3 regions of the Rhizobium fabae genome follow, and region 2 is predicted to be linked to each of the others. Evidence: predicted binding sites of a transcription regulator. Region 2 holds the regulator's gene; each other region holds the start of a gene.
What was found. Region 2 encodes LexA, which represses DNA repair genes until DNA is damaged. Its sites were predicted from a motif close to TGTTCNNNNTGTGTTCNG; they were not measured.
Positions count from the first base shown of each region.

Region 1: the regulator LexA is predicted to act here: its motif matches at 1,935-1,952, upstream of dnaE (DNA polymerase III subunit alpha).
Region 3: the regulator LexA is predicted to act here: its motif matches at 1,755-1,772, upstream of EFB14_RS15520 (PA0069 family radical SAM protein).

Region 1 is NZ_ML133658.1:93,698-104,107, forward strand. It holds gene EFB14_RS25985 (lipoprotein-releasing ABC transporter permease subunit) at 1-506, shown strand, start outside; gene EFB14_RS25990 (ABC transporter ATP-binding protein) at 521-1,204, shown strand; gene EFB14_RS25995 (DUF5680 domain-containing protein) at 1,212-1,676, opposite strand; gene dnaE (DNA polymerase III subunit alpha) at 2,188-5,685, shown strand; gene EFB14_RS26005 (L,D-transpeptidase family protein) at 5,705-6,955, opposite strand; gene EFB14_RS26010 (DNA polymerase IV) at 7,048-8,340, opposite strand; gene EFB14_RS26015 (GNAT family N-acetyltransferase) at 8,417-9,004, shown strand; gene EFB14_RS26020 (hypothetical protein) at 8,979-9,653, opposite strand; gene EFB14_RS26025 (DUF3572 domain-containing protein) at 9,650-9,958, opposite strand; gene EFB14_RS26030 (response regulator) at 10,093-10,410, shown strand, end outside.
Region 2 is NZ_ML133646.1:452,045-462,454, forward strand. It holds gene choX (choline ABC transporter substrate-binding protein) at 1-807, shown strand, start outside; gene EFB14_RS05315 (alpha/beta fold hydrolase) at 819-1,637, shown strand; gene lexA (transcriptional repressor LexA) at 1,987-2,706, shown strand; gene EFB14_RS05325 (ComEC/Rec2 family competence protein) at 2,687-5,119, opposite strand; gene gltA (citrate synthase) at 5,408-6,697, shown strand; gene lpxB (lipid-A-disaccharide synthase) at 6,780-7,949, opposite strand; gene EFB14_RS05340 (LpxI family protein) at 7,946-8,827, opposite strand; gene lpxA (acyl-ACP--UDP-N-acetylglucosamine O-acyltransferase) at 8,831-9,649, opposite strand; gene fabZ (3-hydroxyacyl-ACP dehydratase FabZ) at 9,646-10,113, opposite strand; gene lpxD (UDP-3-O-(3-hydroxymyristoyl)glucosamine N-acyltransferase) at 10,106-10,410, opposite strand, start outside.
Region 3 is NZ_ML133650.1:399,281-409,690, reverse strand. It holds gene EFB14_RS15525 (ribonuclease HII) at 1-359, opposite strand, end outside; gene EFB14_RS15520 (PA0069 family radical SAM protein) at 528-1,685, opposite strand; gene EFB14_RS15515 (glycosyltransferase family 2 protein) at 1,826-2,344, shown strand; gene EFB14_RS15510 (hypothetical protein) at 2,511-2,825, shown strand; gene moaB (molybdenum cofactor biosynthesis protein B) at 2,867-3,418, opposite strand; gene EFB14_RS15500 (4-(cytidine 5'-diphospho)-2-C-methyl-D-erythritol kinase) at 3,418-4,317, opposite strand; gene EFB14_RS15495 (tetratricopeptide repeat protein) at 4,374-6,206, opposite strand; gene EFB14_RS15490 (polyprenyl synthetase family protein) at 6,340-7,356, opposite strand; gene EFB14_RS15485 (putative signal transducing protein) at 7,465-7,692, shown strand; gene EFB14_RS15480 (tRNA1(Val) (adenine(37)-N6)-methyltransferase) at 7,700-8,476, shown strand; gene EFB14_RS15475 (Nramp family divalent metal transporter) at 8,489-9,829, opposite strand; gene EFB14_RS15470 (S49 family peptidase) at 10,000-10,410, shown strand, end outside.

The DNA of each region.
Region 1 (10,410 bases), on a different contig from region 2:
GCCAGATCAACCTCACCGACTGGCGCCAGCGCAACCAGACCTTCTTCTCCGCACTCCAGGTCGAGCGCAACGTCATGTTCATGATCCTGACGCTGATCGTGCTCGTCGCGGCGCTGAACATCATCTCCGGCCTCATCATGCTGGTGAAGGACAAGGGCAGCGACATCGCCATTCTGCGCACCATGGGCGCCAGCGCCGGCGCGATCATGCGCATCTTCTTCATGACAGGGGCGGCGATCGGCATTGTCGGTACCATTGGCGGTGTGTTGCTCGGTGTTCTCGTCTGCGTCAACATCGAATCCGTCCGCCAATTCTTCTCCTGGGTATCAGGCACCGTTCTCTTCAATCCGCAGGTCTATTTCCTCAGCCAACTGCCGGCCGAAATGGATTTCAGCGAAACGATGTCGATCGTCGTCATGGCGCTGACACTCTCCTTCATTGCGACCATTTTCCCGGCCTGGCGCGCCTCCAGGCTCGATCCGGTGCAGGCCCTGCGCTACGAATAAGGAATGCCGCCTTCATGAAACGCAACGTCGTTCTCAAGCTTACCGGCGTCGAGCGCCATTACGGGCAGGGCAATACGCTGCTCTCGATCCTGAAGGGCGCGGATTTTTCGATGTCGAAGGGCGAGATCGTCGCTCTCGTCGCTCCCTCTGGCACCGGCAAGTCGACACTGCTGCACGTTGCCGGCCTGCTGGAGCATCCAGACGGCGGTGAAGTCAACATCAACGGGCATGCCTGTGACGGCCTTAGCGACGAGAAACGCACCGCGATCCGCCGCAACGAGATCGGCTTCGTCTACCAGTTCCACCATCTGCTGCCGGAATTCTCGGCGCTCGAAAACATCATGATGCCGCAGCTGATCGCCGGGCTTTCCTGGAAGGAAGCCGGAGAGCGGGCAGGTCAGCTTCTCGATTACATGCGCATCGGCCATCGCGGCTCGCATCGTCCGGGCGAGCTATCCGGCGGCGAACAGCAACGCGTTGCAATCGCCCGCGCCGTCGCCAATGCCCCGACCTTGCTGCTTGCCGACGAGCCCACAGGCAATCTCGACCCGGAAACGGCAAGCTATGTCTTCGACGCGCTGGAGGCACTGGTGCGCCAGTCCGGCCTTGCGGCCCTCATCGCCACCCACAATCACGAGCTCGCCCGCCGCATGGATCGGCGCGTGACGATCTCCGACGGCAAGATCGTCGATTTCTGAGCGGCGGTCACGGGATGATCAGGCCGCCGCGATAATCGAGAGCATAGGCCTTTCGGCCGTCGACCATGATGCATTCGCTGCCGCTGAATCGCTCGCAACCGCCTTCGCTGCGATCGATATAGCGGCCGAACGCATGCTCGAATTCCATTCCGCCAAGAAACCGGCCTTCGCGATACATTGCTGAAAGCGCCGCCTTGATCACCGCTCCGGCCGCGCTGCCATCGATGAGGTCAGGCGCGACGACGCAGCCGAAATAGTTCATCGCCCAGACGGGTTCGTCGGCAAACCAAACCACCTCCTGTCCGGCAAAATCGGTGCCGCCGAAATAGCTGTCGAGATAGCGCCAGCCGCCGCGATCGTACCCGATATCGTGAGCACCCGGCCGGCAGGGTAGGCGGGGCACACCACCGCCGACATAGGTCGCGGCCTTGGCCTCTACGATGAATTCGTTCAGCATCCTGGTGTCGAGCACTACCGTCTCCTCCTGACTGATCTGGTAGCGATATAGCAGGGAAATCGGAACATAAGAAGAACAAAACAGCAGGAATCGCTTAACCGCCTGTGGGAATTGGCTCGGCCTTTGAACGATCTGCGACGATCCTCTTCGGGTCTGAATGCAGGGCCGGTCGCGCGGGCATGCTCAAGGGAGGCGTCGAGGCAAGACCGATTCGGCGCATCGCGAACGAGATTTCTTAAACGCAAGTTATGAGGAAAAGATTCCTGTTGACATGCGAACATAAATGGAACAAAGTGAAAACATAACGAGTAAGGAGAGCCAAATGACTGACATGATCCGTGATATCGCAGCATTCACCTCCATCGCAATGTTCGTTGCCAGCTTTTCGCTCATCGTCATGGCGATCTAAAGTTTTCAGGGGATCGCATGGCAGTCACGCGGTTCGGACGCGGGACTTCTTCTGGACATCATCTCCCTCTATGCCGACAATGCGTCCGATTCATTCGGTCGATTGGGAAGGCATGTCATGGCGGATACGGCAAAGGGTTCAACGGGTGAGGCGATCGGCGGCACGCCGGGCTTCGTCCACCTGAGGGTCCATTCCGCCTATTCGCTTCTCGAGGGCGCCCTGCCGCTGAAGAAGATCCTCTACAAAGCGACCGGCGACAGCCAGCCGGCGATCGCGATCACCGACACCAACAATCTGTTTGTCGCGCTGGAATTTTCCCAGAAGGCGATGGACGAAGGCCTGCAGCCGATCATCGGCTGCCAGCTTTCGATCGATATGGAAGACGGGCTGGAAACGGAAAAGCGCGGTGGCCAGCAGGCGCTGATCAAACTGCCGTCGATCGTTCTTCTCGCTGCGACGGATGCCGGCTACGAACGGCTCGTCGATCTCGTCAGCCGCGCCTATCTCGGTGGCGAAAGCAACCAGGCCGTCCATATCAGCGCCTCATGGCTTGAGGAGGCCGGCACGGAAGGGCTGATTGCATTGACCGGCGCCCTGACCGGGCCGGTCGACGTGGCAATCAAGGAAGGTCATTCCGCGCAGGCGGAAGCTCGGCTGCTCGCGCTGAAGCGTCTCTTTGGCGACAGGCTCTATGTCGAGTTGCAGCGGCATGGCACCTACGACAAACGGCACGAGCAGAAGATCGTCGGGCTCGCCTATGCCCACGACCTGCCGCTGGTTGCAACCAACGAAGCCTTCTTCCCGACGCGGGACGATTACGACGCCCATGATGCGCTGATGGCGGTGGCCCACAATGCCATCGTCTCGGACGATAGCCGCTTTCGCCTGACCCCGGATCATTACCTGAAAAGCCGGGCCGAGATGGCCAAGCTCTTCGCCGATCTGCCGGAAGCGTTGGAAAACACGATCGAGATCGCCAGGCGTTGCTCCTTCGTGCTGAAGACGCGAAAGCCGATCCTGCCGCGCTTCACCGGCGCCACCGACGATGCCGAGGAGGCCGAACGCGCCGAGGCGAGCGAATTGCGCCGCCAGGCGGTCGATGGGCTTGATATGCGGCTTTCGACACTCGGCATGTCGCCGGGCTACGAGGAAAAGGACTATCGCGAGCGGCTGGATTTCGAACTCAGCGTCATCGAGCGCATGCGCTTTCCCGGCTACTTCCTGATCGTTGCCGACTTCATCAAATGGGCCAAGCAGCATGATATTCCCGTCGGCCCGGGCCGTGGCTCGGGCGCGGGTTCGCTGGTCGCCTATGCGCTGACGATCACCGACGTCGATCCGCTGCGCTTCTCGCTACTCTTCGAACGCTTCCTCAATCCGGAACGCGTCTCGATGCCGGACTTCGACATCGACTTTTGCCAGGATCGCCGCGAAGAGGTGATCCGCTACGTCCAGGCCAAATATGGCCGCGAGCAGGTGGCGCAGATCATCACCTTCGGTTCGCTGCAGGCGCGCGCCGCGCTGCGCGATGTCGGCCGCGTGCTGGAAATGCCCTACGGCCAGGTCGACAAGATCTGCAAACTCGTACCGAACAATCCGGCCAATCCGACGCCGCTTTCCAAGGCGATCGAGGAGGAGCCGAAGCTGCAGGAAGAGGCAGCCAAGGAGCCGGTTGTTGCCCGCCTTCTGGATATCGCCCAGAAGATCGAAGGCCTCTACCGCCACGCCTCGACCCACGCTGCCGGCATCGTGATCGGCGACCGCCCGCTGTCGAAGCTGGTGCCGATGTATCGCGATCCGCGCTCCGACATGCCGGTCACCCAGTTCAATATGAAGTGGGTGGAGCAGGCCGGCCTCGTCAAATTCGACTTCCTTGGTCTGAAGACGCTGACCGTGCTCAAGGTCGCCGTTGACTTCTGCAAGAAGCGCGGCATCGAGGTCGACCTTGCCAAGATCCCGCTCGACGACAAGAAGACCTATGAGATGCTCTCGCGCGGCGAGACGGTCGGCGTGTTCCAGGTTGAAAGTGCCGGCATGCGCAAGGCGCTGATCGGCATGAAGCCGGACTGCATCGAGGACATCATCGCGCTGGTCGCCCTCTATCGTCCGGGTCCGATGGAAAACATCCCGACCTACAATGCCCGCAAGCATGGCGACGAAGAGCTGGAATCGATCCATCCGATGATCGACCATCTCCTTAAGGAAACCCAGGGCGTCATCGTCTACCAGGAACAGGTGATGCAGATCGCCCAGGTCCTGTCGGGCTATTCGCTCGGCGAGGCCGATCTTCTGCGCCGCGCCATGGGTAAGAAGATCAAGGCCGAAATGGACCAGCAGCGCGAACGTTTCGTTGTTGGCGCCGTCAAGAACGGCGTGTCCAAGCCGCAGGCAGATAATATCTTCGAACTGCTCGCGAAGTTCGCAAACTACGGCTTCAACAAGTCGCACGCGGCCGCCTACGCCATCGTCTCCTATCAGACGGCCTATATGAAGGCGCATTATCCGGTCGAGTTCCTGGCCGCCTCGATGACGCTCGATATGTCCAACACCGAAAAGGTCAACGACTTCCGCCAGGATGCCAAGCGCCTCGGCATTGAAGTCATCGCGCCCTCCGTCCAGACCTCCTTCCGCCAATTCGAGACCGGCGACAACCGGATCTACTACGCGCTTGCAGCCCTCAAGGGGGTCGGCGAATCCGCCGTCGACCACATCGTCGAGGTGCGCGGCGATAAGCCCTTTGCCAGCATCGAGGATTTCTGCCTGCGGATCGATCCGCGCCAGGTGAACCGCCGTGTCTTGGAAAGCCTGATCTATGCCGGCGCTTTCGATTGTTTTGCGCTGGACCGCGCCCAGCTTGCAGCCGGCCTCGACCGCATTCTCGGCTATGCCCAGCGCGCCCAGGAGAACAAGCTCAGCGGCCAATCGGACATTTTCGGCAGTACGCTGACCTCAGGCCCGGAGAAGATCTCCTTGCCGCCTTATTCACCTTGGCTTGCTTCCGAGCGGCTGTTGAAGGAATTCCAGGTGCTGGGCTTCTATCTCACAGCCCACCCGCTCGATTCCTACAACAACATCCTCCAGAAAATGCGCGTGCAGACCTTTGCCGAGTTTTCCCAAGCCATCAAGCAGGGCGCTGCCAATGCGCGCCTCGCCGGCACCGTCATCTCGAAACAGGAGCGCAAGACTCGCACCGGCAACAAGATGGGCATCATCGTTTTCTCGGATTCATCGGGCCAGTTTGAGGCTGTGCTGTTTTCGGAGATGCTGAACCAGTATCGCGACGTGCTCGAGTCGGGAAAATCCTTCCTGCTGACCGCGACGGGCGAGGAGCGGCCGGAAGGCATCGGCCTGCGCATCCAGACGATCCAGTCGCTGGAGGAAAAATCGCTGCAGATGCAGAAGGCACTGCGCGTCTATGTCCGCGATTCCGGGCCGCTGCGGATGGTTGCCGGCCATCTGAATGCCAAGGGCGACGGCCTGGTTTCCTTCATCGTCATCAAGGAGGAGGGCAAACGCGAGGTGGAAGTGGCACTGGCGGAGAAATACCGCATCACGCCGGAGATCGCCGCCGCACTTCGCGCCGCCCCCGGCGTCGTGGATGTCGAACTCGTCTGATCACCCAGGTTGATCGAGATCACCCCCGGGTAATTGTGATGAAATCCGTGCCTTCGCCGGTCTCGGAGCCGAGGCCGGTATCGGAGATCGTCAGCGTTGAGCCGGGCGCGATCAGCGCGTCGATCCTGCGGCGGGTCTCCTCTGGGATCACGATGCGGCTGAGCGAGCGGGCAATCGGTTTGCCCATGACGATCGAGCTTTCCTGATTGGTGATCCCGAGCCGCTTCATCGTCTCGCGCGAGAGATTATTCGCCAGCGTGACGCCGAGCCAGTCCGCCGTGCCGGCCCTTTCATCGACTGCATGCAGGGTCAGAAAATGCGTGCCGAGCGCCAGGCCCGGATCGGCGATCGTCACCGGCGCTTCGAAGATCGGCTTGAAGGCCTGCCGCACCATGATGACGCCGTTCGGCGGCTCGCCTTTGCCAGCGGCCGCATAGACGGACTTGAGGAGCGTGTCGGAGACCAAGCTTCTGTCGCCGGCAAATTCCGCCGGCCGCAGCGTCTTGAAGGTATTGATCGCCTGCACGGTCGACGCGCCGAGCAACCCATCCGGATCGCCGGCGGCAAAGCCGAGTTGGTTGAGAAGCATCTGGATGTCGATCACCGTCTCGCGCAGCGTCCGCCGCGTGACGAGCATGCTGATCGGCTCGGACGGCTCGGCCTCGGACACTGCTACCGGCGCCATCGGCATCGGTATCGCAGCCGTGTCGTTCATCGCCACTTGCACCGGTTTTTGCGGGCTGTCGGGCATGGATGGCCGCAGTTCGACATCCGAAAGCAGCGGCATCGCCGCCGGCGTGTCCGGATGGAAAAGGGTGGGGTGGTCGATCGGCTGCGGCACAAGTTCGCCGTCGCTGATGATGACGGGGACGCCGGTCTCCGTCATTCCGTAGAGCATTTTAGCGAAGGCGCCTGGCATGCGCACGCAGCCGTGCGAGGCGGGATAACGCGGCACGGAATTCGACTCGTGCAACGCGATGCCGGACCAGGTCAGCCTTTGCATGAAGGGCATCGGCGCGGCCGAGTAGAGATTGGATTCGTGGTATTTCTGCTTTTCCAGCACGGAGAAGATGCCGCTCGGCGTCGTGTGGCCATCCTTGCCGGTCGAGACCTTCGAGGTCGCAACGACCTCGTCGCCGTCATAGACCGCAAGCGACTGCTTGTCCTTCGAGACGAAGATCTGCAGCGTGCGCACATCCGCGGCAAAGGCGGGGTGCACGAGTGCGGTGGCCGACAGCAAGCCGAGGCCGAAGACGAGACGCGAGAACATGATACCCAACCATACGCAATACTGGTCCGGCACATTATGGGACGAAGTTTAAGGAAGATTTTATCGGCCGGATCGCGCACCCGTCTCACGGTTTAGTGATCGCGCTTGCCGCTGCCGAAGGTATAGCCGGTCTCGACCGTCTTGTTGCCGAACTTGTCGCGCAGCTTGTCCATCGCCGCTTCCGCCGCCGCGCGCCGGCCTGATTGCCGGTCGATGAGATCGGGCGGGTCGGCGCGGGCGGCATCGCCGAGATCGGTGACGCCGATGCCGAGCAGCCGGAATTTCGTGCCGTCCGTTTCTTTTTCAAGAAGCTCGAGGCCTGTGCGAAAAATCCTGTCGGCAAGCTGTGTCGGGTCTTCGAGTTTGCGGTTGCGGGTGCGCGATTTGAAGTCGGCGGTCTTCATCTTCAGGACCACGGTCTGGCCGGCAATATCGCTCTTCTTCAGCCGCCAGGAGACCTTCTCGGAAAGGCTGCGCAGGATCGGCACCAGTTCGTCGTAGCGCGATATGTCATCGAAGAAGGTCGTCTCGGCCGAAACGCTCTTGGCCGCATCGTTGAGATGAACCTCGCGGTCGTCGATGCCGCGCGACAGCCGGGCAAGCCGCTGGCCGATGCTGCCATAGCGGCGCATCAGGTCATTCTCCTCCATCTGCTGCAACTGCCCGATGGTGCGGATGCCGTCCGCCTCCAGCGTTGCCGCAAAGGCCTTGCCGACGCCCCAGATGGTGGTGACGGGACGCGGGGCCAGGAACTCGACCGCTTCTTCGCGGCCGATGACGGAAAACCCGCGCGGCTTCTGCAGGTCGGAAGCAACCTTGGCGAGGAACTTGCAATAGGAAAGCCCGACGGAAACGGTGATGCCGATCTCCTTTTCGACGCGTCGGGCGAATTTGGCGAGCGTGCGCGCCGGCGGATCGTGATGCAGCCTCTCGGTGCCGCCCAGCTCCAGGAAGGCCTCGTCGATCGAAAGCGGCTGTACCAGCGGCGTCAGATCCTGCATCATTGCCCGCACCTGGCGCCCGACCCGGACATATTTTTCCATGTCGGGGCGGATGACGATCGCCTCGGGACATGCCTCCAGCGCCTTGAACATCGGCATAGCCGAACGCACGCCGTGGATGCGCGCGATATAGCATGCGGTGGAGACCACGCCCCGTTTTCCGCCGCCGATGATAACGGGCTTATCGGCAAGCTCCGGATTGTCACGTTTTTCGACGGCCGCATAGAAAGCGTCGCAATCGATGTGCGCAAGCGTCAATGCGTAGAGTTCGCGATGGCGCACGAGGCGTGGGCTGCCGCAGGAAACGCAACGGCGCGCCTCGCCCTTCTGCTCGGCAAGGCAGTCGCGACAGAAGCCGGGTGTCTTGTCAGGCGTGGGCGTCATCATGGGAACAAAGGTTGAACATGCTGACGTTACGCCTTAAGCTCCCGAGTCACAAGAGAGGGTGGAAGCTTTGCCTTTGGATAACGACCTTCGTTTCGAGCCGGTGACAGGAGAACGCTGGGGTGACTTCGAAACCCTGTTCGGGCCGCAGGGGGCTTTCTACAATTGCTGGTGCGTCGCGTTGCGCCTGCCGCATGCGGTGAGAACGAAGATGCCGGCCGAAGAGCGCAAGGCGCATATGCGGGAACGGATTACAGCAGGCCCACCGCCGGGCATTCTCTGTTATGCCGGGCGCGCGCCGGTCGCCTGGGTGCAGGTCGGGCCGCGCCACGACGTGCCGCAGTTCAATTCTCCGCGCACCGTCTCGCGGCCGTTGGAGGAGGGCGATGCGCATGATCCATCGATCTGGGCCGTCAGTTGCTTTTTTCTGCTGCCTGCACTGCGCGGCAAGGGGATGAGCCATCGCCTGCTCGCCGGCGCGATCGACCATGCGCGGCGAGGGGGAGCGCGGTTCCTCGAAGCCTGTCCGATCGATCACGTCAAGCAGTCGAAATCGGTCACACTCTGCATCGGCTCGACGGCGATTTTCGATGCCGCCGGTTTCGAGATGGTGGCAAGGCGCAAGGACGGCCGTCCGCTCATGCGGCTGGAGCTGCGCGACTGACCGTGTCGGAAAGGAAATGCGCCTCGATGAGTTCGGCCGCATGCACCCAGTCGGTGGCGCGGGTGATGTCGCCGGCCGCCGCCGGAGCAAAACGATGGACGGGCGAGTTCGGTATCAAGTGAATGAGCAGGCAATCGGCGACGTGATCCCTTACGGAATGCAGATTGCGCGCCATATCATCGATGAAGACGACAGGAAGGGAGCGGCTCGCATGCAGCGCGTGAACGATCGGTCCCTTGGGCTGTTCGGTGGCAAGCAGAGGAAAGAGCAGGCCCATCCTGTCGAGCAGGCGACGTCGCTGGTCCTGGAACCGTGGCTGCATGGCTGTGAGGAAAAGGACGTCGGCCTCTTCGGAAAGCCGGCCGAGCGTCTCGACAACGCGGTCGAGCGGCGTCTGCCACAGCTCTTGCGCTTCGAAGAACTCTTCGATCAGCCGGCTGACCTGCTGGTCCTCGATCGCAACCCAGTCCGCCTTCGAGACGATGTTGCCGTGAAGCCGGAACGAGCGCGGCAGGAACTCATGGCCTTGGCTTTGAAGGAAAAGCTGGAAGGGCCCGATGAACTGCAGCACGACGTCGTCGACGTCGCAGACAATCAGCGGCTGCTCGCCGAGGCGGATATGCGAGATGTCGAGTTCCGTCACGCTCAGTATTCTCCGGAATCGAGGCCCGGAGAAGAGAAATGCCGCCAGGCGGCGGTCACCGTCTCGGGGCTGAGTCCGCTCGCCGCGCAGAAGGCCATCGCCGTCGGTTCGTGGTTCATCAGGAAATCCATCATGCCGGCAAGAAATCCCGGATCGTTGACGGCACTGCGCACCTGGCTGGGCGCCACGCCGGTGAGCGCGAGGAAGCGCCCGAACATGTCGGGATCGTCGGCAAGCCAGCCGAGCACGGCGACCGCCGTCTCATGCGGGTCGGCGGCTGGTTGTTTCGAAGTCTTGAAGTTGCTTTGCATTTCGAGGGGTAAGTTACCTTTTCTTCAACCAAATACCGCTAGCGTGCAGCTATCGGTTTCACGGAGCAATTTGTCCATATGTGCATTTCCCATGGGACGAATAACTGCGCGAACGGACGTGGGGACAGCTTGTCATGCCCAAACAGGTGATGATTGTAGAAGATAACGAGCTCAACATGAAGCTCTTTCGAGACCTGATCGAGGCGTCCGGCTATACCACGATTCAGACAAGGAACGGCATGGAGGCGCTCGATCTCGCGCGCAAGCATCGCCCCGACCTCATCCTCATGGATATCCAGCTTCCCGAGGTCTCAGGCCTCGAAGTCACCAAATGGCTGAAGGAAGACGACGAACTGCACGTCATCCCCGTCATCGCCGTCACGGCTTTTGCGATGAAGGGTGACGAGGAGCGGATTCGCCAGGGCGGCTGCGAGGCCTACGTTTCCAAGCCG
Region 2 (10,410 bases):
ACCACTGGCGTCGGCCTCACTCTTTTGAAGGCCCTGGGATACGAGCCGCGAAGCTCGCTGCTCGGCATCGACGTCATCTATCTCAGCTTGAAAAACAAGGATCTCGACGTCTTTCTTGGCTATTGGGACCCTGCCATGGTCGCCTACTACAAGCCCTACAAGGAGGACGGCTCAGTTGAGAACGTCGTGACCAATCTGAAGGGCGCGAAATACACCTTTGCCGTCCCGACCTACGTCTGGGACGCCGGCGTCAAAGATTTCGCCGACCTGCAGAAATTCCCCGATCAGTTCGAAAAGAAGCTCTACGGCATCGAGCCTGGCTCGAACCAGTTGATGCTGGACGCGGTCCAGGATCAGACGCTCGGTCTTTCCGGCTGGGATGTTGTCGAATCCAGCGAACAGGGCATGCTCGCCGAGGTCAAACGCCACGCAAAGAACAAAGCCTTCATAGTCTTCCAGGGTTGGGCGCCGCATCCGATGAATACCGAGCTGGATATCAAATACCTGACCGGTGGGGACAAGTTCTACGGACCGGATTTCGGCGCAGCCACGGTCTCGACGCAGGTACGCAAGGGTTACCTTCAGGAATGCCCCAACGTCGCAAAACTGCTGCAAAACCTGACTTTCGACGTCGATTTCGAAAACAGAGGCATGGGTTATCTCATGGCGGATGGGCTGGCTCCGGAGGAGGCTGGCCTGAAAGCCATCGTCAGCGAACCGCGACGTCTCGATGCCTGGCTGGATGGTGTGACGACCCTCGACGGCAAACCGGGGCTTGAGGCTGTGAAAGCTAAGCTCGCGCTGTGAGCCCGTTTTTGATGAGTGTCGTCGATCAAAACGGCTGGACGGCCCGCAAGCGCATGCTGCCCCTTACTGAGGGGCAGTCACTCGCATATATTGATACCGGTGGTTCGGGGCCGACGCTACTGCTGCTGCACGGCTACTCGGATTCCAGCCGTAGCTTTTCGCTATTGGAGCCGTGGCTTTGCGGCTACCGACTTATCATCCCGGATTTGCCCGGCCATGGAGGCTCCGTGGTCGGGGCAGGCATGACCGTCGCGGATTTCACCGATGCCATCGTTGCGCTGATGGCGGCTCTCTCTGTTGAGCGCTTCGCGGTCATTGGCCATTCGATGGGAGCCATGATCGGTATCGACCTTACTGCCCGGCTGCCCGACGTTGTTGTCGCACTGGTCACGATTTCCGGCACGGTGCGCCCGGCCTTTCCGCAGCGCGATCCAGTCACGGACGGAATCCTTGGGCTTTGCGATCCGATCGATCCCGGCGATCCATTTTTCGATCTCTGGCACGCCTGCCCGCATCCAGTCGATCCAAGTTTCCTCGCCCCGATCAGCCGTGAGGCAGCAGCCATTTCGGCAGAGATCTGGCATGGTATTCTGGCCTGTTTTTCCACACTCGATCTGACGGAGGCCGCGGCACAGGTCAGAATGCCCGTGCTTTGCATCGGTGGTAGCGAGGATGCGCTGTTCGACGCGGGTCACCGGCTGGCGCTCGAAGATGCGCTCTCGAAAGCACAATCGGTCCTGATGGAAGGATTTGGACATAACCCGCACTGGGAGGATCCCGAAAAGGTCTCGGTGGTTCTCCGCGATTTCTTTCACGTCGCTTTTGCCTGAAAAGCTTCCTCTCTGAGAATGCGCGGCTTGAGCAATCAAGTGGGATCGTCCCGGAAGGTTCAGCAGGCGATATTCCAGTCCGCTTCCTATCCTTCACGAACCGAAATATGCTCGACCGCAAAGGTGTGTCATCGCCAAACTTTGCTAGGCAGGCCGCCATGCAACTATCAGTTGCCAAAGAATGACGCATTACCTGACTACATTCTCGAATAATTCTGAATTGCCGTCTCGTCGCCATTCCAAAGCAATTTTTTGCCTCCTGTTTTACGGAAATTTAGCTACTTGCGGAACACATATGGAACATATAGTGTCTGTTCTGGATTTGTTTCAATCACGGGGTCTGACGTCGATGCTCACGCGCAAACAACAGGAGCTTCTCCTTTTCATTCATGAGCGCATGAAGGAATCCGGCGTTCCTCCGTCTTTCGACGAAATGAAGGATGCCCTGGATCTCGCCTCCAAATCCGGCATCCACCGCCTGATCACGGCGCTCGAAGAACGAGGTTTCATTCGCCGCCTACCGAACCGGGCCCGCGCGCTCGAGGTCATCAAGCTTCCGGAGGCCTATAGCCCCAGCATCCAGCCTCGGCGCGGCTTTTCGCCGAGCGTCATCGAGGGCAGTCTCGGCAAACCCCAGCCGGTCGCCCCTCCCGCTTCCGTGAAGCCCGTCGCCGAAAACGGCAACTCGATCTCCGTACCGGTCATGGGTCGAATCGCCGCCGGCGTTCCGATCTCGGCGATCCAGAACAACACGCACGACATCACCGTTCCGGCCGACATGCTCGGTTCCGGCGAACATTATGCGCTGGAGGTCAAGGGCGATTCGATGATCGATGCCGGCATCTTCGATGGCGACACCGTGATCATCCGCAACGGCAGCACCGCCAGTCCCGGCGACATCGTCGTTGCCCTCGTCGATGACGAGGAAGCGACGCTGAAGCGCTTCCGCCGCAAGGGCGCCTCGATCGCGCTGGAAGCGGCCAACCCGGCATACGAGACCCGTATCTTCGGGCCGGATCGCGTCAAGGTTCAGGGCAAACTCGTCGGGCTCATTCGCCGCTATCATTGAGATCAGCTTTGCCGGAATCTGCAAAGCTGTCGCTGCGCCAATCATAGGCGCGGTGGCGCATCCAAGGTCGCAGCAATGTGTCGAATGCCGTTGCAACCTCGATCCCCCTTTCGGTAAAGCGAAGCTCGACCGCCCCTGTCTTGCGCAGCGTCTCGCCCGTAAAGAGCAGCGCGCCGGAACGGCAGCGGTCAAAGCGCAAGCGGACCGGTGTGACGACGATATCAGCTGTATCACAAGCCGGTCCGAGATAGGCGACATTGTCGATGACAGTCAGTGTCTTTCCATTATCAAGTAGGGTGGTGCACCAGGCGGCCTTCAGGCAGGAAAAGTGTGACGGTGGGTTGGTGGCGATCGCCTGTCTCATCGCCTCTCGGGCGTCATTCTGCTGATCCGGCGAGAGTTGCAGCCTTTTGCCTTGAGGCGCAGCAGGCGCGTTGCTCATCCCAACCATCACCGGCTGGCGGTGTTCTTCGATGGCAAGCGCGCGTTTCCATTGTTCGAAGATAAAAGCTGGTGGCTTCGTGCGGTTCGAAGCCATCGTCTCGCCATCGACGATAGCGACCAGACCGCCGTCTTCGGCAATGGTGACGTTGGGGGCCGCCTCTGACGGCAGCATCACGACAGCCAGCGTGGAAATCGCGACGATTGCCGTTCCAATGTGCCGCAGGCGGGTTTTGAGCAATGTCAGCAAGAGAAAGCCGAAGACAGCCGTCGGGAAATACCAACCGGACAAACGGCCCACGTCTACATTGCCGCCCCAGCCGGATACCGTGTTTGCAATTGCGATCACCAGATCGAGCCCAGTGCCTGCGACCTGCCATGCCCAACCGTCCAGGCCAAAGGGCATCAGCAGCATCGCGATCATGCCGAATGGCATGACAACAAAGGAGATCACCGGCATGGCTGCGAGATTTGCCGGCAGCCCATAGGCGGTCAGGCGATGGAAATGCTCGATGGAAAACAGCGCGGTCGAGAAACCGCCGATCAATGAGGTCAGCAAAATTCCGCCGAAGAAGCCGCCAACCATTAAGAAGGGTTTCATGATCGGCAGCTTGGCGAAGGCGTTCTCCCGCATCGGCCGCATTTTCCAGAGGTCGTAGCCCGCAACCAGCGCAAGCGTAGCGGCAAAGGACATCTGGAAACTCGGCCCCAGCACCTCTGATGGCGAGACGGCAAGGATTACGAGAGCGGAAAGCGCGACGTTCCTGAGACTGATCGAAGGCCGGTCGAAGAAGACGGCGATCAGCATAATCGCCATCATGATAAAGGCGCGTTCGGCGGAGACGGCAAAGCCCGAGATCATATAATAGGCCGTCACAGCTAGGAGCGCGCCGGCGGCGGCGATCTTCTTTGTCGGCCAGGCTTGAGCAATGCCCGGAATCAGGCTGAAGATCATGCGCAGGCCGACGAAGAAAATGCCGGCCGACAGTGCCATGTTGAGGCCGGAAATCGCGATGATGTGCGCAAGGCCAGACTGCCGTAGGGCTTCCGTAGTTTGGTCCGAGATCGCCCGTCTCTCATCGGTGACAAGAGAGGCGGCAAAAGCGCCTGTGTCGCCGGGCAGAATAGAGCGTATGCGGTCGCCGATGCGGCTGCGCAGCCGATAGAGCCATTCGAGCAGAGCCTCCGACGTCGATCGCGCAGCCGCAGGCCCCGTCGGCAAATCGACCCTGTCAGGCGCGCCGTAGAAGAAACCGTTGGCGCCGATGCCGTCGAAATAAGCCCCGAAGGAGAAATCGTTGAGCGCGGGAAGTGCGGGACCTGCCGGCGGCGTCAACCGCGCCCTGCCAGTTATGATATCGCCGATCTCGAAAGGCGTGTCCGCGCCGCGGACGATCGCGGTGATCCGTTCCGGCGGTCGCTTCACCTCGGGCGCCTCAGTGCGCATAACTGCAAGAATGTAGCGGTACCGCCCGCGACCGTCGCCTTCGCGTCGTTCGACCCGGCCGGTCACTGTCGTCGTTACTGATGAATCGAGGATCACCGTCGAGGCACGCCACGTCTCGAACTGTGCTGAGAGCATGCCGCAAACCACGAGCGCAAGTGCGACGAACGTTGCCCGCAATGCCGCCCGGCTATGAGTGGTGACAAGCACCGCGATCGCCAGCACCAGCAGACAGAGCAGCAATGCGACGACCGGAAAATCCGATGCCGCGAGAAACCAGAAGGCCGCCCCGGCGCCGAGGAAGACCGGCGAGAAAAGCAGCAGGCGACCATGGTCCGCTTCCTCTCCCAGCATGCGGACGGAGGCACGCATCGATCGGGCAGTTATAACAGGCAGCCGATGACGCAACGGCGTCGCCGACTGCGTCCTTGCCGGTAGCGTCGTCTCGACAGGCGCGGAAAGACCCGAGGAGCCGGCAATGCCTGCGCCTGTTTCCCGCCGCAATTCGACTGTCGTCAAGTCCTGCATGCACCGCCCAAGGCATCCCGAAGGCGGCCAGAATGCAACCTCCAATCAGATCCGGCAAGAATAATCGATTGAAATATGAGGGGAAATCACGGGCGCCAAAAGTCCAGTCGAATCATCGGCTTCCGTTATGCGTGCGGCTCATCGCTGCAGTGCCTAAAAGGTGATGCCGCAATGCACAAAATGCCATCACGGTAACTTGGCATTAGCCTCGCGATCATATAGCTATCGGTGAGGACGCTTAACCCCTATGGCGCTTTTAAGGCGCTACCGACATTTCGGAGGATCAGCATGACGGATCAAAGCGCTACAATAAAAATCGGTGACAAATCAGTCGACCTTGCCGTCAAGAGCGGCACGATCGGCCCAAGCGTCATCGATATCGGTGCCCTGTACAAGAACACCGCTTCCTTCACGTACGATCCGGGTTTTACCTCGACCGCATCCTGTGAATCGAAAATTACTTACATCGACGGCGACGAAGGCGTGCTGCTGCATCGCGGCTATCCGATCGAGCAGCTCGCCGAGCATGGCGACTTCCTCGAAGTCTGCTACCTGCTCCTCTACGGCGAACTGCCGACGGCCGTGCAGAAGAAGGATTTCGATTATCGCGTCACGCACCACACCATGGTGCACGAGCAGATGAGCCGCTTCTTCACCGGTTTCCGCCGCGATGCGCATCCGATGGCCGTCATGTGCGGCTGCGTCGGCGCGCTGTCGGCCTTCTATCACGACTCGACGGATATCACCGATCCGCACCAGCGCATGGTCGCCAGCCTGCGCATGATCGCCAAGATGCCGACGCTTGCCGCCATGGCCTACAAGTATCACATCGGCCAGCCCTTCGTGTACCCGAAGAACGACCTCGACTATGCGTCGAACTTCCTGCGCATGTGTTTTGCCGTTCCGTGCGAGGAATATGTGGTCAATCCGGTACTCGCCCGCGCCATGGACCGCATCTTCATCCTGCATGCCGATCACGAGCAGAACGCCTCGACCTCGACCGTCCGCCTCGCCGGTTCGTCGGGCGCCAATCCGTTCGCCTGCATCGCCGCCGGCATTGCCTGCCTCTGGGGGCCCGCTCACGGCGGCGCCAACGAAGCAGCGCTCAACATGCTGCATGAGATCGGCACGGTCGACCATATTCCGGAATATATCGCCCGCGCCAAGGACAAGAACGATCCGTTCCGCCTGATGGGCTTCGGCCACCGCGTCTACAAGAACTACGATCCGCGCGCCAAGATCATGCAGAAGACCACGCATGAAGTGCTCGGCGAACTCGGCATCAAGGACGATCCGCTGCTCGAAGTGGCGATGGAGCTGGAGCGCATCGCGCTCACCGACGAATACTTCATCGAGAAGAAGCTCTATCCGAATATCGACTTCTATTCCGGCATCACGCTGAAGGCGCTCGGCTTCCCCACGACTATGTTCACCGTGCTCTTCGCGCTCGCCCGCACCGTCGGCTGGATCGCGCAGTGGAACGAGATGATCGAGGATCCGGAACAGCGCATCGGCCGTCCGCGTCAGCTTTATATCGGCGAACCGAAGCGTGATTACATCCCGGTTTCGAAGCGCTGATCGCTTAACACTTTGAATTCACGCATCGGTCCGAAACTCTCTGATTTTCGGACCGATGCGATCGCAAAAAAAGAAAACCCGGTCAGAAACGGCCGGGTTTTTTCTTTTTCAGGACGTCGAGAAGAATTTCGGCGGCATGCTCGCCGGGCGGCTTTTCGGTCTGCATCCGTTGCCAGACGAGTTCGTAGCCTTCCGTCATCGCCTTGAGCTGGCTGGTGTCCGCTGACAGCCTTTCCATCCAGCGTGCCAGGCTTGCGCCGCGGACGACATCGTTCAGATATTCCGGCACGATCGCGTAATCGGCAATCAGGTTTGGTAGCGCGCCGGTCCAGGTCTTGATGCCTGACGTCAGCATGCGCATGATCCAGTCGACCTTGTAGGCGGAGACGACGGGAACCTCGGCAAGCGCCAGTTCGAGAATAACGGTTCCAGACGCCGCCATGGCTGCATCGGCTTCAGCGAAGGCCTTCCATTTTGCCTCTGCACCGATAACGATCTCCGGCTTTACCGCCCATCCCGCGGTCATTTCGCGGACAAGCGCCTGTTTGTGCGTCACCGTCGGCAGAATGAAGCGCATCGGCCCATTGCGGGCGACAAGTTCATTCGTGGCAGCCTCGAAATAAGGCATAAGCTTCTTGATTTCGGAAGAACGCGAGCCGGGAAGAAGAAGGATCGCACCGTTGCCGGGCTGTCTCCCGGCACGCAGGCGCCGGGTCTCCAGCAGGGCCGGGTCGGCGATCAGGCGATGCCCCACATAGGTCGTTGCCGGGCCGCCGAGTGCGCGCATCGTCGCCGGCTCGAAGGGAAGAACGGCGAGCACGTGATCGACATAGCCGAGCATGCGCGTGGCACGGTATTCCTTCCAGGCCCAGACGCTCGGGCAGACATAGTTGACCACCGGCAGATCAGGCAGCGCGGTGCGAACTCGCTTTGCGACGCGATGGGTGAAATCGGGGCTGTCGATGATGAGAAGGACATCCGGCCTTGCGGCGACGATTGCCGCCGCCGTTTTGCGGATCAGGCTAAACAGCCTCGGCAGCCGGCTCAGCACCTGGGTGATGCCCATGATAGACAGCTCGGAGAAGTCAAACAGGGATCTCAAGCCTTCGGCCTGCAGCCCCTCGCCGCCGACGCCGACGAGTTCCACCGGTCCAGCATGAATGCGCTTCAGGGCGGCAATGAGGTCGGCACCGAGCAGATCGCCCGACACCTCACCGGCGATGACGGCAACCTTCAGCGGCGTCCCGTTCATTCTAGCCCCCATGCTGGCAGGCCGCGATCGATGCCGCAGACGAAAAGCCCGGCCTCGTTGGCGGCCCGGATGACGCCGGCGCGATCGAGCACCAGCGAGCGGCCGGCCTCGACGGCGATGCCGGCAAGACCAGCCTTTTTTGCATTGAAGACGGTGGAAGCGCCGATCGCAGGCAGATCGGCGCGGATATCCTGCTGCGGCTTGCAAAGCTTGACGAGCGCGCCCCGGCGGCGCGGCGAGATCCGCCCGGCTGCTCTGAGACCTGTCACGCGCTCGAGCATCTCATCGGTACCTTCAAGACCCTCCATCGCAACGACCCGCCCGCCGATGCTGACGGCGCCCTGCCCGACATCAAGCCGGCCGAGCATCTCGGCGGCTTCGGCCGCGCGAGCGATATCGCGCCGGTCTTCCTCTCCGGGCGCCACTGCGCCAAGCGGGCCGACGGCAGCCAGAAGGTCGGGGGCAATCTCATGGGCGCCAACGACGCGCCGGCCATTTCCTTCGATCAGCCGGATCACCATCTGCAGAACCGTATCATCGCCACCGGACAGCAGAGTCCGGATGGCAGCCGGCACCTTCATGAGAATGCGCAGCGTCGGGCGTACCTCGCGCCATTCCGGCCGCCGGCGCACGCTGCCCGACATCACGACGCGGCCGACGCCATAGCGGTTGAACAATCCATCGAGGGCTGCGAAATCCCCGATGCCGACAACGGCATGGTCATAGCCTTCCCAGCGCCGATCGCTTTCGTCCTTCAACGCGACGATAACAGGATTTTCGCCGGCAGCACGCGCAGCCTCGGCGACATAGGAAGGCAGAAGGCCACCGCCGGCGATGATCGCCAGCCGGCCTGCAGCGGTGTCGCCCGATAAAGTCACGGACTAGCCTTTCTGCCCCCGGGTGGGTGAGGACAGAGCGCGATCGCTATCGGAAGCGATGAAATCGAGGATCTGGATCACCTGCTCGCAATCGGCATATTCCTCGCGAATGGCGGCGGCGTTTTCGCGGACGGAGGCCGTCCCTTCAAAGATCGCCTTGTAGGCGCGGCGCACTCTGTGGATGACGGCGCGGTCAATCCCGGCGCGCGTCATGCCGACGACATTGAGGCCGCTCAGCAGGCCGGGATTGCCGTTCAGCATGCCATAGGGAATGACGTCGTAGCTCACGGCCGAAAGACCGCCGACGAAGGCCTGGCGGCCGACGCGGGTGAACTGGTGAACGGCCGATCCGCCGCCGAGGATGACGCGATCCTCGATGACGACATGGCCGGCGAGCATGACATTGTTCGACATGATCACGTGATTGCCGACACGGCAGTCATGCGCGACATGGGAATTGGCAAGGAAGAGGTTGTTGTCGCCGACGATCGTCTGGCCGCCAAAATCGGCCGTCCCGGTGTTCATCGTCACGCCTTCGCGGATCGTGCAGTTGGCGCCGACCGTCAGCGTCGTCTCCTCGCCGCCATGATGCACGCTCTGCGGATCGCCGCCGATGACGGCCATCGGGAAGATACGCGTGCCCTTGCCGATTACAGTGCGGCCGGTGACGACAGCATTCGACAAGAGTTCGACATTCGCATGCAGGACGACATGCGACCCGACATGGCAGAAGGGACCGATCTTGACGCCCTCACCGATAACAGCACCGTCATCGACGGCGGCCATCGGATGAATACGGGCGCTTTCGGCGATATTGCTCATGCCTGATCCTTACGAACGATCATCGCGCCGATATCGGCTTCGGCGACAAGCGCACCGTCGACTTTGGCGTCGCAATGGAATTTCCAGATGTTGCCGCGCTGCTTGTGCTTCTTGACATGGAATTCGACGCGATCGCCGGGCACGACGGGCTTACGGAAACGCGCATTCTCGATGGTCATGAAGTAGACGAGGTTGCCCGGCTGGCCTTCCTTCTTGGCACAGATTGCGCCCGCAGTCTGTGCCATGCCCTCGATCAGCAGGACCCCCGGCATGATCGGAGATTCCGGAAAATGGCCCGTGAAATGCGGTTCGTTCACTGTCACATTCTTGATGCCGATCGCCGCGTTGTCACCGTCGATCTCGATGATCTTGTCGACCATGAGAAACGGATAACGATGCGGCAGCAGCTTCATGATTTCAATGATGTCAGCCGAAGAAAGCGTTGTCGTGGCTTCCTCAGTCATTTTCCTTGCCTCCAGGGTTCCTCCCGCGCAGCTTGCTCTTCGACACCTGCTGCGCGGCCTCTCTCAGATAGTCTTTTAACGGACGTGCAGGTACACCGCCATATTGCCCGCCGGCGGCAAGATCGGTCATGATACCGCTTTTGGCGGCGATCTGCACGCCGTCACCGATCGTAACATGCCCCTTGATGCCAACCTGGCCGCCGATCTGCACGCCATTGCCGATCTTCGTGCTGCCGGCGATGCCAACCTGGGCGACGATGGCGCAATGGCGGCCGATCTGCACGTTGTGGCCAATCT
Region 3 (10,410 bases), on a different contig from region 2:
CTGCAGATTGCGCGGCGCATGGCATCGAGGCTCGCCTTGCGAATGTCAGTCTCATCAATGCGCGTCGAGCTGGATGAGGCAATGGAGACGGTCGCGGTCGCCAGAATCTGTACGAAAAGCTCCTCTCGCCGTTGCGCGGAAAGCTGCTTGGAATCGTTGAGGCCCTCAGGGATACGCTTCGGATCGAGAATCACGGCGGCAGCCACCACAGGCCCGGCCAACGGTCCGCGGCCTGCCTCATCGGCGCCGGCGACCGGCCAATGCCCGGCCTTGCGGGCTTTCAGTTCGAGGCGGAAGTCCGGCACGAGCGGAGCCGTGTCGAAAAGCAGGGGAGAATCGGGTGGCGTGCGACGTTTCATGCGGCTGAAACTCGCACGCCAACCCGATTTCCCGCAAGTCCCCGGATCAGGGCGGCGGCCGGGGACTGGGTCCGGCGGATGGTGGCGGTCAGGGCCATCCGCGGGAATTGCGCTCGGGGCTCGAAAACAGGGCGGTTTTCTTGAGACGCGATGCGCAAGCTGGAAAAATTAGAGTAGCGACAGCTGCACGCCGCTGCCATCGGGCGGCACGAACAGATCGTCGCGCAGCGGCACGCTGCGTCGCGTCAGGCCGAAACGCCTGGCTGCCATTTCAAACCGGCGCGCGATCTGCCAGGCATAGGGACCCGCACCCTTCATGCGCTTGCCGAAGTCGGCATCGTAGTCCTTGCCGCCACGCATCGAACGCACCAGCGACATCACATGCCGGTACCGGTCCGGATAATGCTGCAGCAGCCAATCGCGAAAGAGCGGGCTGACTTCGAGCGGTAGCCGAAGGATGACATAGCTTGCCTCCGCGGCGCCGACAGCCTTGGCCGATTCGAGGATACGCTCCAACTCGTGGTCGTTCAGCGCCGGGATGAGCGGAGCGGCCATCACAGCCGTCTGGATACCTGCCTCCGCGAGCGCACGGATCGTCTCCAGGCGCCGCGGCGGCGTGGCGGCGCGGGGCTCCATCGTCCGGGCAAGTTTGCGGTCGAGCGTCGTCACCGAAATGCCGACGCGCACCAGGTTCTTGCTTGCCATCTCCTGCAGGATGTCGAGGTCACGCAGGATCATCGCCGATTTGGTGACGATCGACACCGGATGGTTCGCCTTGTTCAGAACCTCGAGGATTCCGCGCATGATGCGCCATTCCTTCTCGATCGGCTGATAGGGGTCGGTATTGGTGCCGATTGCGATCACCCGCACTTTGTAGCCCGGCTTGGCGAGCTCCCGCTCCAGCAGTTTTGCCGCATCGGGCTTGGCAAACAGCTTCGTCTCGAAATCGAGACCGGCGGAGAGCCCCATATAGGCGTGGGTCGGCCGGGCGAAGCAATAGATGCAGCCATGCTCGCAGCCGCGATAGGGATTGATCGAGCGGTCGAAGGAAATATCGGGCGATTCGTTGCGGGTGATGGCCGTGCGCGGCTTCTCGACCTGCACTTCCGTCTTGAAAGGCGGAAGCTCTTCCAGGCTCTGCCAGCCGTCGTCGAAGGTCTCCCGCTGCAATGCCTCGAACCGTCCTGTCGGATTCAGTCCGGCCCCGCGCCCGCGCCGGCGGTCGACTTCGATCCTGAGACCGGAGGACACGATCATCGCATCGGCAATATCTGCCGTATTGGCAGGCGCGAATGCGGCCTGCCCTGCCAGGGACTGCTCTCTCATCGGATTCTCCCGTGGCGGAGAAGCTATCGCCTCCGCCCGTTTTGATGATTAAATTCCTATCGGCAAAAAGAGAACAATGCAAGAACAAAATGAGGGAAACGTTGCTGGTAAAAATTTGTGCGGCGCATTATAGATAGCCGATGTTGACAGTTGTTCTTGAATGTCTGGATCAGGAATCCGAGCTTGCCCAGACCCTGTCGGTATTGGTAACCGGCGCGGTCGAGGGGCTTGTGAGCGATGTGATCGTGCTCGATCATGGCTCGCGCGACGGCACCTCGAGGGTGGCGGATGCGGCCGGCTGCCGTTTCCATTCTGAATGGGATATCAAGGACATCGTCCGATCGGCCCGCGGCGAATGGCTGCTTTTCGTCGAGCCCGGCGCGAGACCCCAGGCGGGCTGGATCGATGAGATCGCCGAATATGTGGCGCTGAACAAGCTGCCGGCGCGCTTTACCGCGTCGCGCGGCTACCGGCGCCCGTTCTTCCAGCGTGTCGGCCGAACAGTGCCGCCGTTGGAGCTCGGCTTTCTCCTGCCGAAGAAGCAGGCGCTCGCCATCGCCAAAAGCGGCATGCCGCTTGCCGAATTCGTGAAGGGCCAGAAACCGCGGAAGCTCTCGAGCGAACTGATTCCATCCTGGGTCGCCCGCACCGCGCGGTAGGTGTCGCGCGTAAAGATGGCGCCCGATACGATTTCGCGCTATAATTTCCTTATGGCGCCGTCGAAGCGCCTCGCTTCGCAACGGAAGGCCATGGATGCCGGTAACGGCAGAACAGGTCAGCGAAAATCTCCTCTTCTGCCGGGTTCCCGGCGAAAGGAGGTGCGTCATGGTACGCGGTATGATCTACGGCCTGCTGGCCGTCATATTGCCGACATTGGTGATCGCGCATCCGCATTCGGCAGCATCGCAGACGATGCGCAGTTGCGCAGGCCGACCCGAAATCGTCAATTTCCTGGACAAGAACTTCGCCGAAAAGCTCACGGCAGTCGGACTGATCAACCAGAACGCGATTCTTGAGGTCTATGCCGCCGAAAGCGGCACCTGGACACTCATCGTGACGGATGTTCACGGCGTGAGCTGCATCCTGCTGTCGGGTGACAGCTGGGATACGATGCCCGCTCTGCCGGGCATTGCCACATAGGCGAGGTGCCGGTGATTCCCAGCGCACCGAAAACAGGCAGTCTACTTGGCTGCGCCGCGTCTCAGGTGCTCGTCCAGCCGCGGCATGATCTCGACGAAGTTGCACGGCGCGCTGCGATAGTCGAGCTGTCCTTTCAGAATGCCGTCCCAGGCATCCCGGCAGGCGCCGGGCGAGCCCGGCAGCACGAAGATAAAGGTGGAATTGGCAACGCCTGCCGTGGCGCGCGACTGGATCGTCGCGGTGCCGATTTTCTCGTAGGAGATGCGGTGGAAGATAGCGGAAAAGCCCTCCATCCGCTTTTCGAACAAAGGCTCCAGCGCCTCGGGCGTCACATCGCGGCCGGTAAAGCCGGTGCCACCAGTGGTGATGACGACGTCTATGTCTTTGCTGTCAGTCCAGGCCTTCACCCGCGCGGCGATTTTTTCCCGATCATCGGGCACGATCGCCCGGTCAACCAGCCGATGGCCTGCTTCGGAGATTCGCTCTGCCAGCGTATCGCCTGATTTGTCGGTCTCAGCCGTGCGGGTGTCCGAGATGGTGAGAATCGCGATGCCGACAGCGATGAAGGGCCGCTTTTCGTTCAGACTTGCCATTATGCGCCTCCCGAAACCGTTTCCGTTGCTTGGAAATACCAGTCAGGCCGCTCGCCGTGAAGGGTCGCGGCGGCCTCTTCCGCCGCACTCATGCTCGCAAAGATCCCGAAGCAGGTGGCGCCGGAGCCGGACATGCGGGTCATGAGCGCGCCGCTGGCTTGCAACAGGGCCGAGATTTCACCGATTTCCGGCACCAGTTGGCGCGCCAGCGGCTCCAGGTCGTTGCGGGCAGCTGCGATCGCAGCAATCCAGTCGCCAGTCCGAGGCAGGGTCAAGGCCGGATTGTTCTTTGTCGTCAGCCGACGGAAAACGTCGGGCGTCGAGACGCCTTTCAGCGGATTGGCAAGCACCATGGCAAGGGCGGGCAGATCGGGCGTCGGTTCGATCTTTTCGCCGATGCCGCGGGCAATCAGCGGCCGGCTCTCCAGGCACATCGGCACGTCGGCGCCGAGTTTCAGCGCGAGCGCGGCGAGCGTCTCCTTGGGCAGCGTCGCGCCCCAGAGCCGCATCAGCCCGCGCAGCGCTGCCGCCGCATCGGCCGAGCCGCCGCCAATGCCGGAGGCGATCGGCAGGTTCTTTTCCAAGTGAATTCGGACGGGGAAGGCGAGGGCGCCGACCGCCTCGCGCAGCAGGTCGCGCGCCTTCAGCACCAGGTTCGTGCCGCCGTCGCCGGCGAGCGTTACAGCGAAACGGCCCGATAAAGTGAACGCATCGGTCTGCGATGGCGCGAAACTCAGGCGGTCGCCATGACCTGCGAAGGTCACCAGCATGTCGAGCAGGTGATAGCCATCCGACCGCTGGCCCGTCACATGCAGGGCCAGGTTGATCTTCGCGCGCGCTTCTTCGGTGACGCTAGAGCGTGATGCCGAAAAGTGTGAGTGGTTTTCGGACGGCATCATGCTCTATTTCTCTGATCTCGAACCCGCCAAGCCTTCTTCAGGCACGCGGCCGCCCGTCAGGATTTCTTATCGACCGGCGGCGGAGTGACGGGTGCTGGGTCAGGCTGCTTCTTGTCGGCCGCCTTGGCATCGTCGCTGCCGGCCGGCAGGCCGTTGGCGATCTTGTCCTTGATTTTCGGAATTTCGGCAGCCTCGGGCTCGGAGCTGAGTGCCCGGTTCCACTGGTAGACGGCTTCGAGCTTGCGCCCGACGCGCCAGTAGGCATCGCCGAGATGGTCGTTGATCGTCGCGTCGCCGGCCTTGATCTGCGCCGCCCGCTCCAGCTCTTCGACGGCATCGTCGAAGCGATTGAGCCGGAAATAGGCCCAGCCCAGTGAATCGATGATGTAGCCGTCGTCGGGGCGAAGGTCGACGGCTTTCTTGATCATGCCGAGACCTTCGTCGAGATTACGGTTCATGTCGATCCAGGAATAGCCGAGGTAATTCAGCACCTGCGGTTGGTCGGGATTGAGTTCCAGCGCCTTGCGGAAGTTCGGTTCCGCCTGGTCCCACTTCTTCAGCCGCTCATAGGCAATGCCGCGCTGGAAGAAGACGCTCCAGTTGGCGCGGCCGGGTAGGGGGCCGATCGCTTCGACCGCCTTGTCGTAATTGGTGGCCATCGCCTCGTAGTCCTTGGCATCGGACAGCACGCTGCCATAGGCGAGGTAGCTGCGGATATCCTTCGGGTCGGAAGCGATCAGAGCCTGCAGGTGCTTGCGCGCCTCGTCCACCTTGCCGCCCTGGGCAAGGGCAAGGCCGAGCTGCAGCTCGGAGATGCGCCGCATCGGTGAATTGTCAGGCACTTTCTTGTAGAGCGCGATGGCGCGGTCCATCTGGTTCTGCTTCTCGGCAATGCCGCCGAGTAATACCAGCGTATCGGCGCTGTTCGGGTCGAGCGCATTGGCCGTCTGCAGGTAAAGCGAGACGATATCCTCAGCGCCGTCGCGGTTCAGCGCGCCGCCGACGGAGAAGAGCACGCCGGCAGCCCCTTCTTCCGCCGTCTTGACCTGCTGCTCCTGCTTCTCATCCTTCTCGATGCTGTCGCGCAGCGCGTTCAGCGGCGCATAGTTCGGCAACAGGTTGTCGCCGACGGAAACGGCGTCGAGCGCCTTCTGCTTGTTGCCCTGCGTGGCTTCGAGGCGGGCAAGCGCCATCACCGCGCGCATGAAGGTGTCGGGCGCCGTCGCGCCCCCCTCCTTGTCGAGCACGGCATCGTTCAGATGCTGGCGGGCGGATTTCACGTCGCCGCTGACGATGGCAATCGCGCCGGCATTGTAATTCTGGAAGATGCGGAACCAATCCGGTCCCTTCATCTTCTCGACCATGGCGAGCGCTTCCTTGCCACGGCCGGCGCCGACGCGGGCCCAGGCAAGCAGGAGGTCGTTCATCATCCGGTCGAGATCGTTCGGTCCCTTGTATTTCAGGATGGCCTCGGCGGTCTTGTAGTCGCCGCGGCGCACCGCATCCATGCCGCGCACGATCGTGGTGATGCGCTCGACGGAAGGATCGCCCTTCAGGTCGTTGGCATATTTGACGCCTTCTTTGATGTCGCCGCTGAGTAGCAGCGAGATCATCAGTCGCTGGCGAATCTCCGGATTGCCGGGCTCGATCTGCAGCGCCTTCTTATAGAGCTCGATCGCTGTTTCGTAATCGTGATCGACATCGGCCGTGCGTGCGGCAAGGAAGGCGCCGGAGAAGGTCGTGACGCTGTCGGCATCGAAGTTGTCGGCTTTGGGGGCATCGCTGGCCTTGACCGCATCCTCGGCACTCACGCCGCCGACGCCGCCGAGCGAAAGGACAGCCACTAGCGCTGCGCTCGTAAGAAGACGGATGGCAAATCTCTGCCGCATTCGGAAACCTTTCTTCGAGAGCGTCCCGGCCATGGTGCCGGTCGCAAAACCAGTTGCGATCACTGATTCATAACAGGATGGCTTTTTTGAAGCGCCGCCGCAAGAAAATCAGACTGCAACCGAGGATGTTCGATTAATTAACGCGCTCGATGCAGAAATCGATCACTTCCATCAGGGCGGATTTCCATACCGTATCGGGAAGCGGCGCAAGTGCGTCCCGCGCGATGGTGCCATAATGGACGGCACGGCCGATGGTGTCGCCCAGCGTGCCATATTTGGTGATCAGCCCTAGCGCCTTTTCCAGGTTGGCGTCGGTGCTATTGCCGGCCTCGATCGCATCGCGCCAGAAGGCGCGCTCGTCTTCGGTGCCGCGGCGATAGGCGAGGATGACGGGCAGCGTGATCTTGCCCTCGCGGAAATCATCGCCGACATTCTTGCCGAGATCGGCCGCCTTGCCGCCGTAATCAAGAGCGTCGTCGACGAGCTGGAAGGCCAGGCCGAGATTCATGCCATAGGATTTCAGCGCGTTTCGGCCGGATCTGCCGGCATCGGCGACGATCGGCCCGACTTCGGCGGCAGCCGCAAACAGAGCCGCCGTCTTGGCGCGGATGACGGAGAGATAGTCATCCTCGGTCGTCTCCATGTTCTTGGCGACGGAAAGCTGCAGAACCTCGCCTTCGGCGATCACGCAGGCCGCGGAAGACAGGACGTCGAGCGCATCGAGCGAGCCTACATCGACCATCATGCGGAAGGCCTGGCCGAGCAGGAAATCGCCCACCAGCACGCTTGCCTGGTTGCCCCAGATCATCCGCGCGGTCGATTTGCCGCGGCGAAGGTCGCTTTCGTCAACGACGTCGTCATGTAGCAACGTTGCCGTGTGCATAAACTCGACCGATGTGGCGAGCTTGATGTGGTTTTCACCCCTGTAGTCGAACAGCGAGGCGGCAGCCAGCGTCAGCATCGGCCGCAGCCGCTTGCCGCCGGATGAGATCAGATGGTTCGCCACCTCGGGGATCATCTGCACGTCGGAGCCGGCCTTGGACAGAATGAGCTGGTTCACCCGCTCCATGTCGGCCTTGGTGAGATCGACCAATGGCTTTATGGATGCCAGTTTGTTTTTGCTTTCTTCAAGCGGTATGACCACGCCCAACGACCCGGACTCCTGTTCATTCATTACAGCTGACAATAGAAAGGGGCGGTGGACGCGGCAAGGGGTGAATTGTCGCGCTGGGCGAAATTGGAAGGAAAATGACGGCAAATGCATGAACTTATCCGTGCCAACGATCCTGTTCTTCTCTCTTTTGCCGAGAGCTTGATGAAGGATGCGGGAATTCACTGCTTCATCGCCGATCAGGGAATGAGCGTGCTGGAGGGCTCGCTCGGCATGCTGCCGCGTCGTCTTCTGGTGGATGAGGACATGGCCGATCGGGCGCGCCGCATCCTGATCGACGCCGGTCTCGGCGGCGAATTGCGCGAGAAGAAGTGAGCGCCTGATGACCGGGAAGCCTGCCGAAACCATCGATGCCTTCCATCGCGGCGCCTTCCATCTGTTGCAGCCGAAGGGCAGGGGCCATCGCTCCGGCATGGACGCGATGCTGCTTGCGGCTCTCGTCGCCGACGACCGTCCGGTCCGGGTCGCCGATCTCGGCGCCGGTGCGGGTGCAGCCGGCCTTGCCGTCGCCTCGCGCCTTGCCGATACGCAAGTGGTGCTATTCGAACGCTCGGCCGAGATGGCCGATTATGCCCGCCGCAGCATCCTCCTGCCCGGCAATGCCCATGTCGCCGGCCGCGTCAGCGTCGTCGAGGCCGATGTGACGCTGACCGCCAAGGCGCGCAACGAGGCCGGCCTCCTCGACGAGAGCTTCCACCACGTCATCATGAACCCGCCCTTCAACGATGCCGGCGACCGGCGCACGCCGGATGCGCTGAAGGCCGAAGCCCATGCGATGACCGACGGCCTGTTCGAAAGCTGGGTCCGCACCGCAGGCGCCATCATGATCCCGGGCGGGCAATTGTCGCTGATCGCAAGGCCCCAATCGATCGCCGAGATCATTACTGCCTGCGGCCGGCGCTTCGGCGGCATCGAGATCACCGCCGTTCATCCGCGTGAGCGTGAAAACGCCGTCCGCATCCTGGTGACCGCAATCAAGGGATCGAGGGCTCGTCTGTCGCTGCGCGCGCCGCTCATCATGCACGAAGAGGGGAGCCACAAGTTCTCCCCTCTCGTCGATGATTTCAACAATGGCCGGGCGGCCTATGACAGGCTCTAGGCTGAAATTGCTTTAGCCGGTGACGAAGTCGGAGAGCAGCTTGACGTTCAGCACAGCGATCACAATCGCGATCACGTAAGCAATGCCGCTCAGCCAGCGCGGCGCCACAAGTTCGCCCATCTTGGCCTTGCTGGCGGTGAACATGACAAGCGGGAAGACGGCGAAGGAAAGCTGCAGGCTGAGCACCACCTGCGTCAGGATCAGCAGCCGCGCCGTGCCCTGGTCGCCATACCAGATGGTGACGATCGCCGCCGGCACGATGGCGATGGCGCGGGTGATCAGGCGGCGCACCCAGGGCTTCAGCTTGATCTTCAGGAAGCCTTCCATGACGATCTGGCCGGCAAGCGTTGCCGTCACCGTCGAGTTGAGGCCGCAGCAGAGAAGTGCAATGCCGAACAAGGTCGGCGCGATCGCAAGACCCAGCAGCGGCGACAGCAGCGAATGCGCCTCGCCGAGTTCGACGATATCGGTCCTGCCATGCGCATTGAAGGCGGCCGCCGCCAGGATCAGAATAGAGGCGTTGATCAGCAGCGCAAAACAGAGTGCGACCGTCGAGTCGATCGTCGCATAGGTCAGCGCCTCCTTCTTCTCAGGCACTGTATGGCCATAGGCCCGCGTCTGCACGATGCCGGAGTGGAGGTAGAGATTGTGCGGCATCACGGTCGCGCCGAGAATGCCAAGCGCCAGATAGAGCATCTCCGGATTGCTGACGATTTCGGTGGTCGGGAAGAAGCCGGTGAGGACGGCGCCCCATTGCGGGTCGGCAAGCAGGATCTGCACGCCGAAGCAGACCGCGATGACGCCGAGCAGCGCGATGATGAAGGCTTCCACCCAGCGGAAACCGAGCTTCTGCAGGAAGAGGATCACGAAGACGTCGAGCGCGGTGATCAGCACGCCGAGTTCGAGGGGGATGCCCATCAGCAGGTTGAGGCCGATCGCGGTGCCGATCACCTCGGCGATGTCGGTGGCGATGATGGCAATCTCGGCGAAAGCCCAGAGCGGCACCGAAACATATCTGGGAAAGGCGTCGCGGCAGGCCTGCGCAAGATCACGGCCGGAGGCGATCGCCAGGCGCGCGCAGAGCGATTGCAACACGATCGCCATCAGGTTGGAAAGCAGGGCGACGGTCAGCAGCGCATAGCCAAATTTAGAGCCGCCGGCGAGCGAGGTCGCCCAGTTGCCGGGGTCCATGTAGCCAACGGCCACCATGTAGCCCGGCCCGGCGAAGGCGGCGGCCCTTCGCCACCTCGAGCTGGGACGCCCGGTTCCGACGGTGCGGTAGACATCGGACAGCGATGCCTCTCCGCGTTCGTGCCGCCAGCCGCTTCTTGCATTCGGATTGAGGACGTCCATGCGATTTCCACCTGTTCTATCGTCCGCGCACTATGACGGATTAGAATGATAATGCAAGTCATTCGCAACAGGAAAATCAAACTCGGTGATTTCCAGAACACGGCCATTGCGTTTGGCGTTCCAACGCATACATGGGTGACGATCGTGCGACCCGAAGCGAAGGATGGGAAATGGCCGGATTCTTGAGAAAGCTGCTGCCTAAATGGTTCCGCAAGGACGGCATCACCATCCCGGTCGTCCGGCTGCAGGGCGCGATCATCAGCGGCGGCGGCCAGTTCCGCCCGACCCTCAATCTCGCCAATGTCGCGCCGGTCCTGGAAAAGGCCTTCGCCATGAAGGACGCGCCGGCGGTTGCCATCTCCATCAATTCGCCGGGCGGCTCGCCGGTGCAGTCGCGCCTGATCTTCACCCGCATTCGCGAGCTCGCTCGCGAAAAGCAGAAGAAGGTGCTTGTTTTCGTCGAGGACGTCGCCGCCTCCGGTGGTTACATGATCGCCCTTGCCGGCGACGAGATCATCGCCGACGCCACCTCGATCGTCGGCTCGATCGGCGTCGTCTCCGGCGGCTTCGGCTTTCCCGAA